DNA from 3 places in the Serratia sp. FDAARGOS_506 genome. Region 3 is predicted to be linked to each of the others. Evidence: predicted binding sites of a transcription regulator. Region 3 holds the regulator's gene; each other region holds the start of a gene.
The links. The regulator Fur, encoded in region 3, represses iron uptake genes when iron is present. The targets are predictions, from matches to a motif close to ATAATAATGAGAACNACTATCAA.
Positions count from the first base shown of each region.

Region 1: a site for Fur is predicted at 2,116-2,138, ahead of sufA (Fe-S cluster assembly scaffold SufA). Genes of this name have one in related genera too.
Region 2: a site for Fur is predicted at 2,057-2,079, ahead of fepD (Fe(3+)-siderophore ABC transporter permease). Genes of this name have one in related genera too.

Region 1 covers NZ_CP033831.1:3,610,061-3,613,620, forward strand. Annotated here, with positions in the region: gene EGY12_RS17560 (FAD-binding and (Fe-S)-binding domain-containing protein) at 1-799, shown strand, start outside; gene menI (1,4-dihydroxy-2-naphthoyl-CoA hydrolase) at 796-1,212, shown strand; gene EGY12_RS17570 (hypothetical protein) at 1,258-1,662, opposite strand; gene sufA (Fe-S cluster assembly scaffold SufA) at 2,189-2,560, shown strand; gene sufB (Fe-S cluster assembly protein SufB) at 2,575-3,560, shown strand, end outside.
Region 2 covers NZ_CP033831.1:109,194-112,753, forward strand. Annotated here, with positions in the region: tRNA gene EGY12_RS00845 (tRNA-Val) at 1-73, shown strand, start outside; tRNA gene EGY12_RS00850 (tRNA-Val) at 112-187, shown strand; tRNA gene EGY12_RS00855 (tRNA-Lys) at 195-270, shown strand; RNA gene EGY12_RS00860 (RtT sRNA) at 346-469, shown strand; RNA gene EGY12_RS00865 (RtT sRNA) at 545-668, shown strand; gene fepB (Fe2+-enterobactin ABC transporter substrate-binding protein) at 873-1,880, shown strand; gene fepD (Fe(3+)-siderophore ABC transporter permease) at 2,095-3,150, shown strand; gene fepG (iron-enterobactin ABC transporter permease) at 3,150-3,560, shown strand, end outside.
Region 3 covers NZ_CP033831.1:2,642,487-2,646,046, reverse strand. Annotated here, with positions in the region: gene ybfF (esterase) at 1-153, shown strand, start outside; gene ybfE (LexA regulated protein) at 410-697, shown strand; gene fldA (flavodoxin FldA) at 962-1,501, shown strand; gene fur (ferric iron uptake transcriptional regulator) at 1,831-2,277, shown strand; gene EGY12_RS12825 (beta-N-acetylhexosaminidase) at 2,522-3,560, opposite strand, start outside.

The sequences.
Region 1 (3,560 bases), 970 kb from region 3:
GCTGTTGTCCAGCCCGACGCTGCGTCAGCAGCTGTCCGGCCACCGCGCGACCACACTGACGCTGGAGCAGTTGGAAGGGCTGAGCGCCGAGCAGCGCGCTGAACATGTGCTGATCGTCCAGGATCCGTTCACCAGCTATTACGACGCCAAAGTGGTGGCGGACTTTGTCCGGCTGGTGGAGAAACTCGGCTATAAACCGGCGCTGCTGCCGTTCTCGCCGAACGGCAAGGCGCAACATGTGAAAGGCTTCCTGACGCGTTTTGCCCGCACCGCGCGCAAAACCGCCGATTTCCTCAACCGCGTGGCGCAGCTCGGCATGCCGCTGGTGGGGGTCGATCCGGCGCTGGTGCTGTGCTACCGCGACGAATACCGCGAGATCCTCGGCGCCGAGCGCGGCGATTTCCAGGTGCAGCTGGTGCATGAATGGCTACAGCAGCGGATCGCGGATCGCGCCGAACAGCCGGCGACCGGCGAGCCGTGGTATCTGTTTGGCCACTGCACCGAAACTACCGCGCTGCCGGCCAGCGGCCAACAGTGGGCGGCGATCTTCGCCCGTTTCGGCGCCAAACTGGAGAACGTCAGCGTCGGCTGCTGCGGCATGGCGGGCACTTACGGTCATGAAGCCAAGAACCTGCAAAACTCACTCGGCATTTATGAGCTATCATGGCATCCGACGCTGCAGCGCCTGCCGCGGCAGCGTTGCCTGGCAACCGGCTATTCCTGCCGCAGCCAGGTGAAACGCATTGAGGGCAATGGCGTGCGCCACCCATTACAGGCACTTCTGGAGATGATTGAGTGAAATTGTGGAAACGTGAAACATCGCTGGAGCAGCTGAACCGCGCCGGCGACGGCTGCATGGTCAGCCATGTGGGCATCGAGTTTACCCAGCTGGGCGAAGATTTCCTCGAGGCCACCATGCCGGTCGATGGCCGCACCCGGCAACCGTTCGGGCTGTTGCACGGCGGAGCATCGGTGGTGTTGGCAGAGTCGATGGGATCGATGGCCGGCTACCTGTGCAGCGAAGGCGAGCAGAAAGTGGTGGGGCTGGAGATCAACGCCAACCACTTGCGCGCGGTGTTCGATGGCCAGGTGCGCGGGGTGTGTCGCGCACTGCACGTCGGCCGTCGCCATCAGGTGTGGCAAATCGAGATCTTCGACGGGCGCGATCGGCTGTGCTGCACCTCGCGTCTGACCACGGCGGTCATCGACTGATTCCCGCCGGTTTCCGCAGGCGATCGGCCTGCGGAGCCTTTCGCCTTACAGTTGAAACGGTACGCGTTTGACGAAGTCCTTCTGAAACGCGTTCGCCTTTTCCCAGGTGCCTTCCATAGCATATTTTTGGCAGATCAGCGTCAGCGTGTGGCGGGCGAAGTGGTAGCTTTGCACCCGAAACAGCTGGCAGCGCTGCGGGTTGTTGATCTCGACGATCAGGCGATTATGCAGCTTGCTGAGCGCGTGCAGGTAGCTGTCGTCGTCGCCGTTCTCCAGACACAGATTAGCCATGGTGAGGCTGACGCTGTTGTATCGTTTCAGGTGGTCGATATTGCATTCCGGGCGCCGCAGCGCCGCTTCGGCCATATAAAAGTCCACCGTGGCGTCGCGCACGCTGAATTTGTATTCATCAATCTTGCCCAGCAACCATGCGTTGATCGAAAGAGTCATTGGCTTCGCGCTCAAATTGCAATTGAATGATAATCATTATCATATAAATTGCCGCGTTGCCGATCAATCCCCGGCGTGGCGTTTTTTCATTGTCCAGAGGGAAAAGACCGTAGCCGACCCAACTTAGTCCTCAGCGACTAAACTTTAACCTGAGGGCCGCGTGCTTGCGCAGCGCCGCGAAATGCCGATAAACGCACATTTACGACAGACAGAATGCAGAAATAGGTATTTTCTATGAATGTTTAGATCGGCAACGCACCGCAGCGCTGTAACGCTGACGGGCCACCGGGGAGAGCGGTAGGGTGAGGCAGGATACAGAACAAATTCATAGGGATAGCATGCACACTCTGCCACCTGACGCCACAAGCCGCCACGTGTGTCCCGTTGGCTTGCCGCGCGCCGCAGCGAAAAACCGCGCTCGCGGCGGATACCCCCGCAAAACAAACGGTTGAAGTGATAATCGTTATCACTAACATATAAGTAACCCAGATTGGCTGTGGCCAAACACGAGTGTGAGGTAGACCCTATGCAAACGGAAAATGTCGGCACTTTTTCTCTGGATGAAAATGTCTGGCAAGGCATTTCGCTCAGCGACAGCGCCGTACGACAAATAACGAAACTGATGCAGCAGGATCCGCAGGTGAAAGGGCTGCAGCTAGGGGTGAAACAATCCGGCTGCGCCGGTTTTGCCTATGTACTGGATCTGACCCGCGAACCCGCCGATGACGATCTGCTGTTTGAGCGCGACGGCGCCAAACTCTATGTGCCGCTGAAGGCCATGCCGTTCATCGATGGCACCACGGTAGATTATGTCCGCGAAGGGCTGAATCAGATATTCAAATTCAACAACCCTAAAGCTCAGCATGCCTGCGGGTGCGGCGAGAGCTTTGGCGTTTGAGCGATGCAATCAACATGACACGAAGCAATGTAGAAATGCCTAATGAAGTGCAGGCTTGGGTCAGCGAAGGTCGCTACAAAGAAGGTTTCTTCACCCAGTTGGCAACCGATGAGTTGGCCAAAGGCATCAACGAAGAGGTGGTGCGCGCCATCTCGGCCAAGCGCAACGAACCCGAGTGGATGCTGGAATTCCGTCTCGAGGCTTACCGCGCCTGGCTGCAGATGGAAGAGCCGCACTGGCTGAAGGCCAATTACGATCGCCTGAACTACCAGGATTACAGTTACTATTCGGCGCCGTCCTGTGGCAGCTGCGATGATGCCTGCGGTTCGCAACCCGGCGCCGAGCAGCAACCGGGCGCGGCGACGGACAAAGATTACCTGACCAGCGAAGTGGAGCTGGCGTTCAATCAGCTCGGGGTGCCGGTGCGCGAGGGCAGCGAGGTGGCGGTGGACGCTATCTTCGACTCGGTTTCGGTCGCCACCACTTACCGTGAAAAACTGGCGGAGAGCGGGGTGATCTTCTGCTCGTTCGGCGAAGCGATCCAGGAATACCCGGAACTGGTGCGTCAGTACCTGGGGCGCGTCGTGCCCTCCAACGATAACTTCTTTGCCGCGCTGAACGCCGCGGTAGCCTCCGACGGCACTTTCGTCTATGTGCCGAAAGGCGTGCGCTGCCCGATGGAGCTGTCGACCTATTTCCGTATCAATGCCGCCAAAACCGGCCAGTTCGAGCGCACCATCCTGATCGCCGACGAAGGTAGCTATGTCAGCTACATCGAAGGCTGCTCCGCCCCGGTGCGCGACAGTTACCAGCTGCACGCGGCGGTGGTGGAAGTGATCCTGCACAAAGACGCCGAAGTGAAATACTCGACGGTGCAGAACTGGTTCTCCGGCGGCGAGAGCAAGGGCGGCATCCTCAACTTTGTCACCAAGCGCGCGCTGTGCGAAGGCGCCGGCTCGAAAATGTCCTGGACCCAGTCGGAAACCGGCTCGGCCATCAC
Region 2 (3,560 bases), 2.3 Mb from region 3:
TGATTAGCTCAGTTGGTAGAGCATCTCCTTTACACGGAGGGGGTCGGCGGTTCGAGCCCGTCATCACCCACCATCATTCTCTCGTTTAGCAGTACCTGGAAGTCCTGAAGTGGGTGATTAGCTCAGTTGGTAGAGCATCTCCTTTACACGGAGGGGGTCGGCGGTTCGAGCCCGTCATCACCCACCACTTCTGCGGGTCGTTAGCTCAGTTGGTAGAGCAGTTGACTTTTAATCAATTGGTCGCAGGTTCGAATCCTGCACGACCCACCAATTCAGAGAAAAGCGCCTTTTGGCGCTTTTTTCGTTTCTGTGCCACCCAACTCTGACTTCATCTTCTCGCAGGCATAGTTTACCGAGTCGTGCAGGATGAAGAACCGTAGAGGTTCGAGCATCGCGCAGCGATACGACAACGCGCAGCGTTGCCCGCAGGGTGAGGCCACGGGCCGAATCAATCCTGCACGACCCACCAATTCAGAGAAAAGCGCCTTTTGGCGCTTTTTTCGTTTCTGTGCCACCCAACTCTGACTTCATCTTCTCGCAGGCATAGTTTACCGAGTCGTGCAGGATGAAGAACCGTAGAGGTTCGAGCATCGCGCAGCGATACGACAACGCGCAGCGTTGCCCGCAGGGTGAGGCCACGGGCCGAATCAATCCTGCACGACCCACCAATTCAGAAAAAAGCGCCTTTTGGCGCTTTTTTCGTTTCTGCCGCACTCACTTCCCCTTCTTCTTATTCTCTCAATTCACCACACGCTAAGATACGAATGGTTATCATTTTGGCGGCTTGAATGGTAAATTAGCGGGCATCCACCACGCAGCCAATCCGCCGCCGGATTGATACGCCTTAGTTCAAGGAAAGAAAGAGCCCGCTCATGACCCTATCCTTACGCCAGCTGTTCATTGCATTTATCGCCACTTCCAGCCTGCTGCTCAGCGGCTGCGGCCCGGACGACAAGAGCGACGGGCAGAAACCGTCCGCCCCTGCTGCCGACAGCAGTTGGCCGCGCACCATCGACAGCGCCAAAGGGAAGTTCACGCTGGAAAAACCGCCGCAGCGCATCGTGTCCACCAGCGTCACCATCACCGGCACGCTGCTGGCTATCGACGCCCCGGTGGTCGCCAGCGGCGCCACCAGCCCGAACCCTCTGGTGGCCGATAAACAAGGCTTCTTTACCCAGTGGAGCGAGGTAGCCAAACAGCGCCACGTCGAACGGCTGTATCAAGTGGAGCCCAATGCTGAAGCCGTTGCCGCCGCCGCGCCGGATTTGATCGTCGTCGCCGCGACCGGCGGAGATTCGGCGTTGAAACTGTACGATCAGCTGTCGGCCATTGCGCCGACGCTGGTGCTCGATTATGGCGACAAAAGCTGGCAACAGCTGGCCAGCGAGCTCGGCGAAATCACCGGCCATGAAGCCGGCGCCAAACAGGCGGAGGATCGTTTCGAACAGCGCGTGGAGCAAGTGAAACAGGCGATCGCGCTGCCGCCGCAGCCGACCACTCCGCTGGTATATGCCGACAACGGCCGCGAGGCCATGCTGTGGACGCCGGGTTCCGCCCAGGGCAAGCTGCTGACCCAGCTCGGCTTCCAACTGGCCATCCCGCCGGAAAGCGCCAAAGGCAATGCCAGCATGGGTAAACGCCATGACATCATCCAAATCTCCGGCGAAAAAATGGCCGAGGGCCTGAACGGCAAAACGCTGATCCTGTTCGCCACCAACGAGCGTAAAGTGCAAGAGGTGCTGACCAACCCGTTCCTCAAACATCTGGAGCCGGTGGAACAGCGGCACGTCTACGCCGTCGGCAACGACACTTTCCGTCTCGATTACTACAGCGCCACCAACATGCTGAACCAAATCGAACGACTGTTCAAAAAGCCCTGAACCACGCCGTCGGCAGGCCAGCCTCCTGCCGACGTTTGCCATAAACAGGGCAACCGTTCACATTCAATCAATTGAAATATCAATAGTTATTAACATCGTCAACGCACCTGCGCCACCAACCGGCGGGTGCATGCGGGCGTAAACTCGTGCTACTATTAGCGCCCGCATGAACGCAAATAACAATGAGAATAAAAATCATACAGGAGTTACCGGTGTGAACGTACCCACTCCGACTGAGCGGACGCTTTCGTCCGCACCGCACGCAGCTTACGCCAGTGGCTTCAAACGCATCGCCGGGTTCGGTATCGGCTTGGCGCTGTTGCTGCTGTGCATCATTGCCAGCCTGATGCTGGGTTCCAAAGCCATCCCCTTCCATACCGTCTGGCTCAGCCTGCAAGGCGCCGCGAGCGGTTCCGACAGCACCATCATTCTCAACGCCCGGGTACCTCGTACGCTGGCGGGCATCTTGGCCGGCATGGCGCTCGGCGCCGCCGGCGCGCTGATTCAGGCATTGACGCGCAATCCGCTGGCCGATCCCGGCGTGCTCGGCATCAACGCCGGCGCCAGCTTCGCCGTGGTCATCGGCATTATGTTTTTCGGCGCGGCCACCACCGAAAGCTATATGGCCTACGCCTTCATCGGCGCCGCCCTCACCACCCTGCTGGTTTACCTGATCGGCACGCTGGCGGGCGGGCGCATCAACCCGGTGCGGCTGACGCTGGCCGGCGTGGCGATCGGCGCGGTGTTGCTCGGCATCACCACCGGGCTGTCGCTTATCGATCCGCAAACCTTCGACCAACTGCGCTTCTGGCAGGCCGGCACGCTGGATATCCGCACGCTATCCACGCTGCCGGTCACCGCCCCCGCCATTCTGCTCGGCTGCCTGCTGACGCTGATCATCGCCCGGCCGCTGAATACTATCGGCATGGGGGAAGATCTGGCTATCGCGCTTGGCGCGCGCGTGGTGCTGACTCAGGTCGTCGCGGTGATCGCCATCACGCTGCTGTGCGGCGCGGCGACCGCCACCGTCGGCCCAATCAGCTTTATCGGCCTGATGGTGCCGCATATCGCCCGCTGGTGGGTCGGCCCCGACCAGCGCTGGATCCTGCCCTACTCCATGCTGCTGGCGCCGATTTTACTGCTGTGCGCCGACGTGGCCGGCCGGCTGCTGGCGGCCGGTGAGCTGCGAGTTTCCATCGTGGCGGCGTTTATCGGCGCGCCGGTGCTGATCTGGCTGGTGCGCCGCAAGAAAACGCTGGGGGGTCTGTGATGAGCCTGCCCCACACGTTGCATATCGGCCGCCCGGACGGCGTCATTAACTGGCGCATGCCGCTGCGCCTGCTGTTGGTCAATCTTTCGCTGCTGGCTTTGTGCCTGGCGATGGCCGTTGCCGCGCTCTGCTACGGCACGCTGCAGCTTTCGCTGGAACAGGTCTTTGCCGCGCTCAGCGGCGAGGCGCCGAAAAATCTGGTCACCGTGGTCACCCAATGGCGTTTGCCGCGCATCGCGATGGCGCTGTTGTTAGGCGCCTCGCTCGGCATGAGCGGCGCCATCTTCCAGTCGATTATTCGCAACCCACTCGGCAGCCCGGACGTGATTGGCTTTAACATGGGAGCTTACACCGGCGCGCTGATCGCCATCACCCTGTTCAACGGCGGCTACTACTACATCGCCGGCGGC
Region 3 (3,560 bases):
TCGCCGTACGTGCAGGACAGCTACCGGGCGGACATCGCCCGCCAGTTCCCGCAGGCCCGCGCACACGTCGTCGCCGGCACCGGCCATTGGGTGCACGCCGAAAAACCGGAAGCGGTGCTGCGCGCCATTCACCGTTTCCTCGACGAAGCCTGAAAAACGCGCTCACCTGGCGAAAAAACGCGCTAAAGATAACGGCTTAGCGCGTTTGCCCCGCAGTTAGGCATTGTCGTCGCTCCATCTGCTGGGGTAATATGGCGCGCTATAATTTTGCCGCCGCGCCAGCGCGTTCGCGAACGCCGGTTCGGGGGTAAATTTGGGTTAGGGTTTATTGGCCCGAAGTGTGTTAACCGATGCCTCCGGAAGCGTGCGAGCGCTTTTTGATGCAAACTCCCTTGCAGTACCGCTACCTATGGCAAAAGAACAAACGGATCGCACGACGCTGGATCTGTTCGCAGATGAACGCCGTCCGGGGCGCCCGAAAACCAACCCGCTTTCCCGCGATGAACAGCTTAGAATCAACAAGCGCAATCAGTTACGGCGCGATAAAGTGCGTGGATTGCGGCGCGTAGAGCTGAAAATCAACGCGGATGCGGTGGACGCCCTGAACAAACTGGCGGAACAGCGCAACATCAGCCGCAGCGAACTCATCGAGCAGATGCTGTTGGCGCAACTGGCGGAAGAACAGCCGGAACATTGATCTCTTCGGCCGCACGCGCGGCGCGGCGTTAAGGACAACGCCGGATCGACCACGCTTTTCTTCATTCTCCGGCATCGCATAAATGCGATAAAACCCCGGCGCCACTTTCTGGCATGATACGCATTTACCGGTAAGAGACTGCGCCTGTCGGCGCCCGCCCCGGAGGCGAAAGGCTCTTGCCATGGCATCATTTTAATCGGCGTCAGCGGCGGCAGTGCCGGCGTCGAGTAATGCAATTACTTGAATTTAAAGGTTATACGCGATATGGCTACTGTAGGCATTTTCTTTGGCAGCGACACTGGCAATACCGAAAACATTGCCAAAATGATCCAGAAAATTCTCCAGAAACAGTTTGGCGACGACGTCTCTGAAGTGCATGACATCGCTAAAAGCAGCAAAGAAGACCTGGAAGGGTTCGATATCCTGCTGCTAGGTATCCCGACCTGGTACTACGGTGAAGCGCAGTGTGACTGGGATGATTTCTTCCCGACGCTGGAAGAAGTCGACTTCAACGGCAAACTGGTGGCGCTGTTCGGCTGCGGCGACCAGGAAGACTACGCGGAATACTTCTGTGACGCGATGGGTACCATCCGCGACATCATCGAACCGCGCGGCGCGGCCATCGTGGGCCACTGGCCGACCAAAGGCTACCACTTCGAGGCCTCCAAAGGCCTGGCGGACGACAACCACTTCATCGGTCTGGCGATCGACGAAGACCGTCAGCCTGAGCTGACCAACGAGCGCGTGGACGCCTGGGTCAAACAGATCGTCGAAGAGCTGAGCCTGGCCGATATCGTCGGCTAAACCCCGGCACTGGCGAAAGGTTGAACAAAGGCCCTGTAAAGTGCATAGTGTGCCCACAGGGCCGTCATCGGCAGCAGGGATTGCTGCGATAGAAGCTACAGATTTGTAACTTCCCACCCCGTCACGGTAGACTGAGATATCGGTTTATCCCACCCATCAAGGCGTTGCATGCAAAACATGCAATAGTGCAATTATATCTTTGTTAACAACCGGCGGTTTCCATTTAGTACAACCGGTTCTATAATGAGACGCATTAACTCTTTGTGCCGACCGATGCCACAGGCGAGTACGCCTCAACTTGATTAGCATAGTAACAGGACTGAATTCGCATGACCGACAACAACATCGCATTGAAGAAGGCCGGCTTAAAAGTCACGCTTCCGCGACTCAAAATCCTGGAAGTACTGCAAAATCCGGAATGCCATCACGTCAGTGCGGAAGATTTGTACAAAAAACTGATTGATATGGGCGAAGAGATCGGGTTGGCAACGGTTTATCGCGTACTGAACCAGTTTGACGATGCGGGCATTGTGACACGTCACAATTTCGAAGGCGGCAAGTCCGTGTTCGAGCTGACCCAACAGCATCACCACGATCACCTGATTTGCCTGGACTGTGGCAAAGTGATCGAATTCAGCGACGAATCCATCGAAGTGCGCCAGCGTGATATCGCCAAGCAACACGGCATCAAGCTCACCAACCACAGCCTGTATCTGTACGGTCACTGTGAAACCGGTGACTGCCGCGAAGACGAAACGCTGCACGACAAGAAATAAGCCTGACCGGCTATGAAAAACCGCCTCACACCGAGGCGGTTTTTTTATGCCCGCCGTGCAACGGGCAAAAAAATCCCCGGACAAGCCGGGGAAAATCATGTCATGAAATATCACAATTGCAGCGGCACAGCGACTCCACGTACTCCTCTCACTTCAACGTCCGCCCTACGCCGACACGCGCGGGCGAACGCATTCCCCCTTCGTTATACGGCCGCCGCCAGGGCAGCAGGCCATTGCACCGAGCTTAGACCTTCTCGGCGCGGCTGTAGCGCTTGCCGTCCGGGCTGACCGAACGCACCTGAACGTCACCCGAGACCGTCGGCTTGGCCTTGGCGTCATAATGTTGCCACTGCTTACCGCCGTCGGTGGAGTACTCGATGCCCAACCCTGGCAGGGCGATATTCGCCTCCAGCTTGCCGCCCGCTACGCGTGCGCCCGGCACCGGCAGACGGTAAGCGACGCCGCCTTTGTCCAGCTTGGCCAGTTCACGCTGCCCCAGGATATTGGCGAAGCGCAGCCAGTCTTTCTCCAGCGTCTTGGTATCGACAAAGTGGGTTTCCCCGCCTTTGTATTCGCGGCCGGCGCGATAGTCCTGCTCCCAACCGGCGCGGTGCCAGGCGCGTTCAGCCACCGACAGCGCGCGTGGGAAAATCATGTATTCCATCTGCGGATCGGTGCGCTGGGTTTCGCTCCACAGCTGAGCGGACAGCCCGTAGGCGCCCGGCCACGGCTTGTCGCTCTTGGCGTTGAAGTGGTTGCCGTCGCGGTCGACCGAGGTTTCCGCGTTCTGCGGCATGTTATCCGGCGCGAAGCTGAACACTTTGCGCTCGTCGCTGAAGCGGGTGCCCCAGTAGTAACCGCGCTCGTCCGGGTTCACCTCGTACGGGAAGTCCATATAGACGTAGTCCGGGTTGGAAACCACCACTTCATACCCTTTGTTGGCCCAGTCATTGACGCTATCGAAACCGCCCCAGTACAGGGTATCCCAGAAGTTGACGCCCACGCGCGAGGTGGCGAACGCCTTCGCGTTCTCGGCGTCTTTCAGACCATCCTGCCAGGCCTGCATTCTGTCGATGCCGTGCGCCTTCACCAGCTTGCTGACCTCTTGGCCGAAGTAGCTCGGCAGGTGCTCCATGTCGGCCACCTTGCCTTCTTTGATCATCGTCTGGCACACCTGCGACTTGGCCCACGGCTTGTCTTCGTTGCTCTGATCGATGATGCCTTTGCCCGGCTCCGGTTTCGCCTTGTCGGTGTAGCCGGCGCCCAGGCGAATGTTTTTCGCT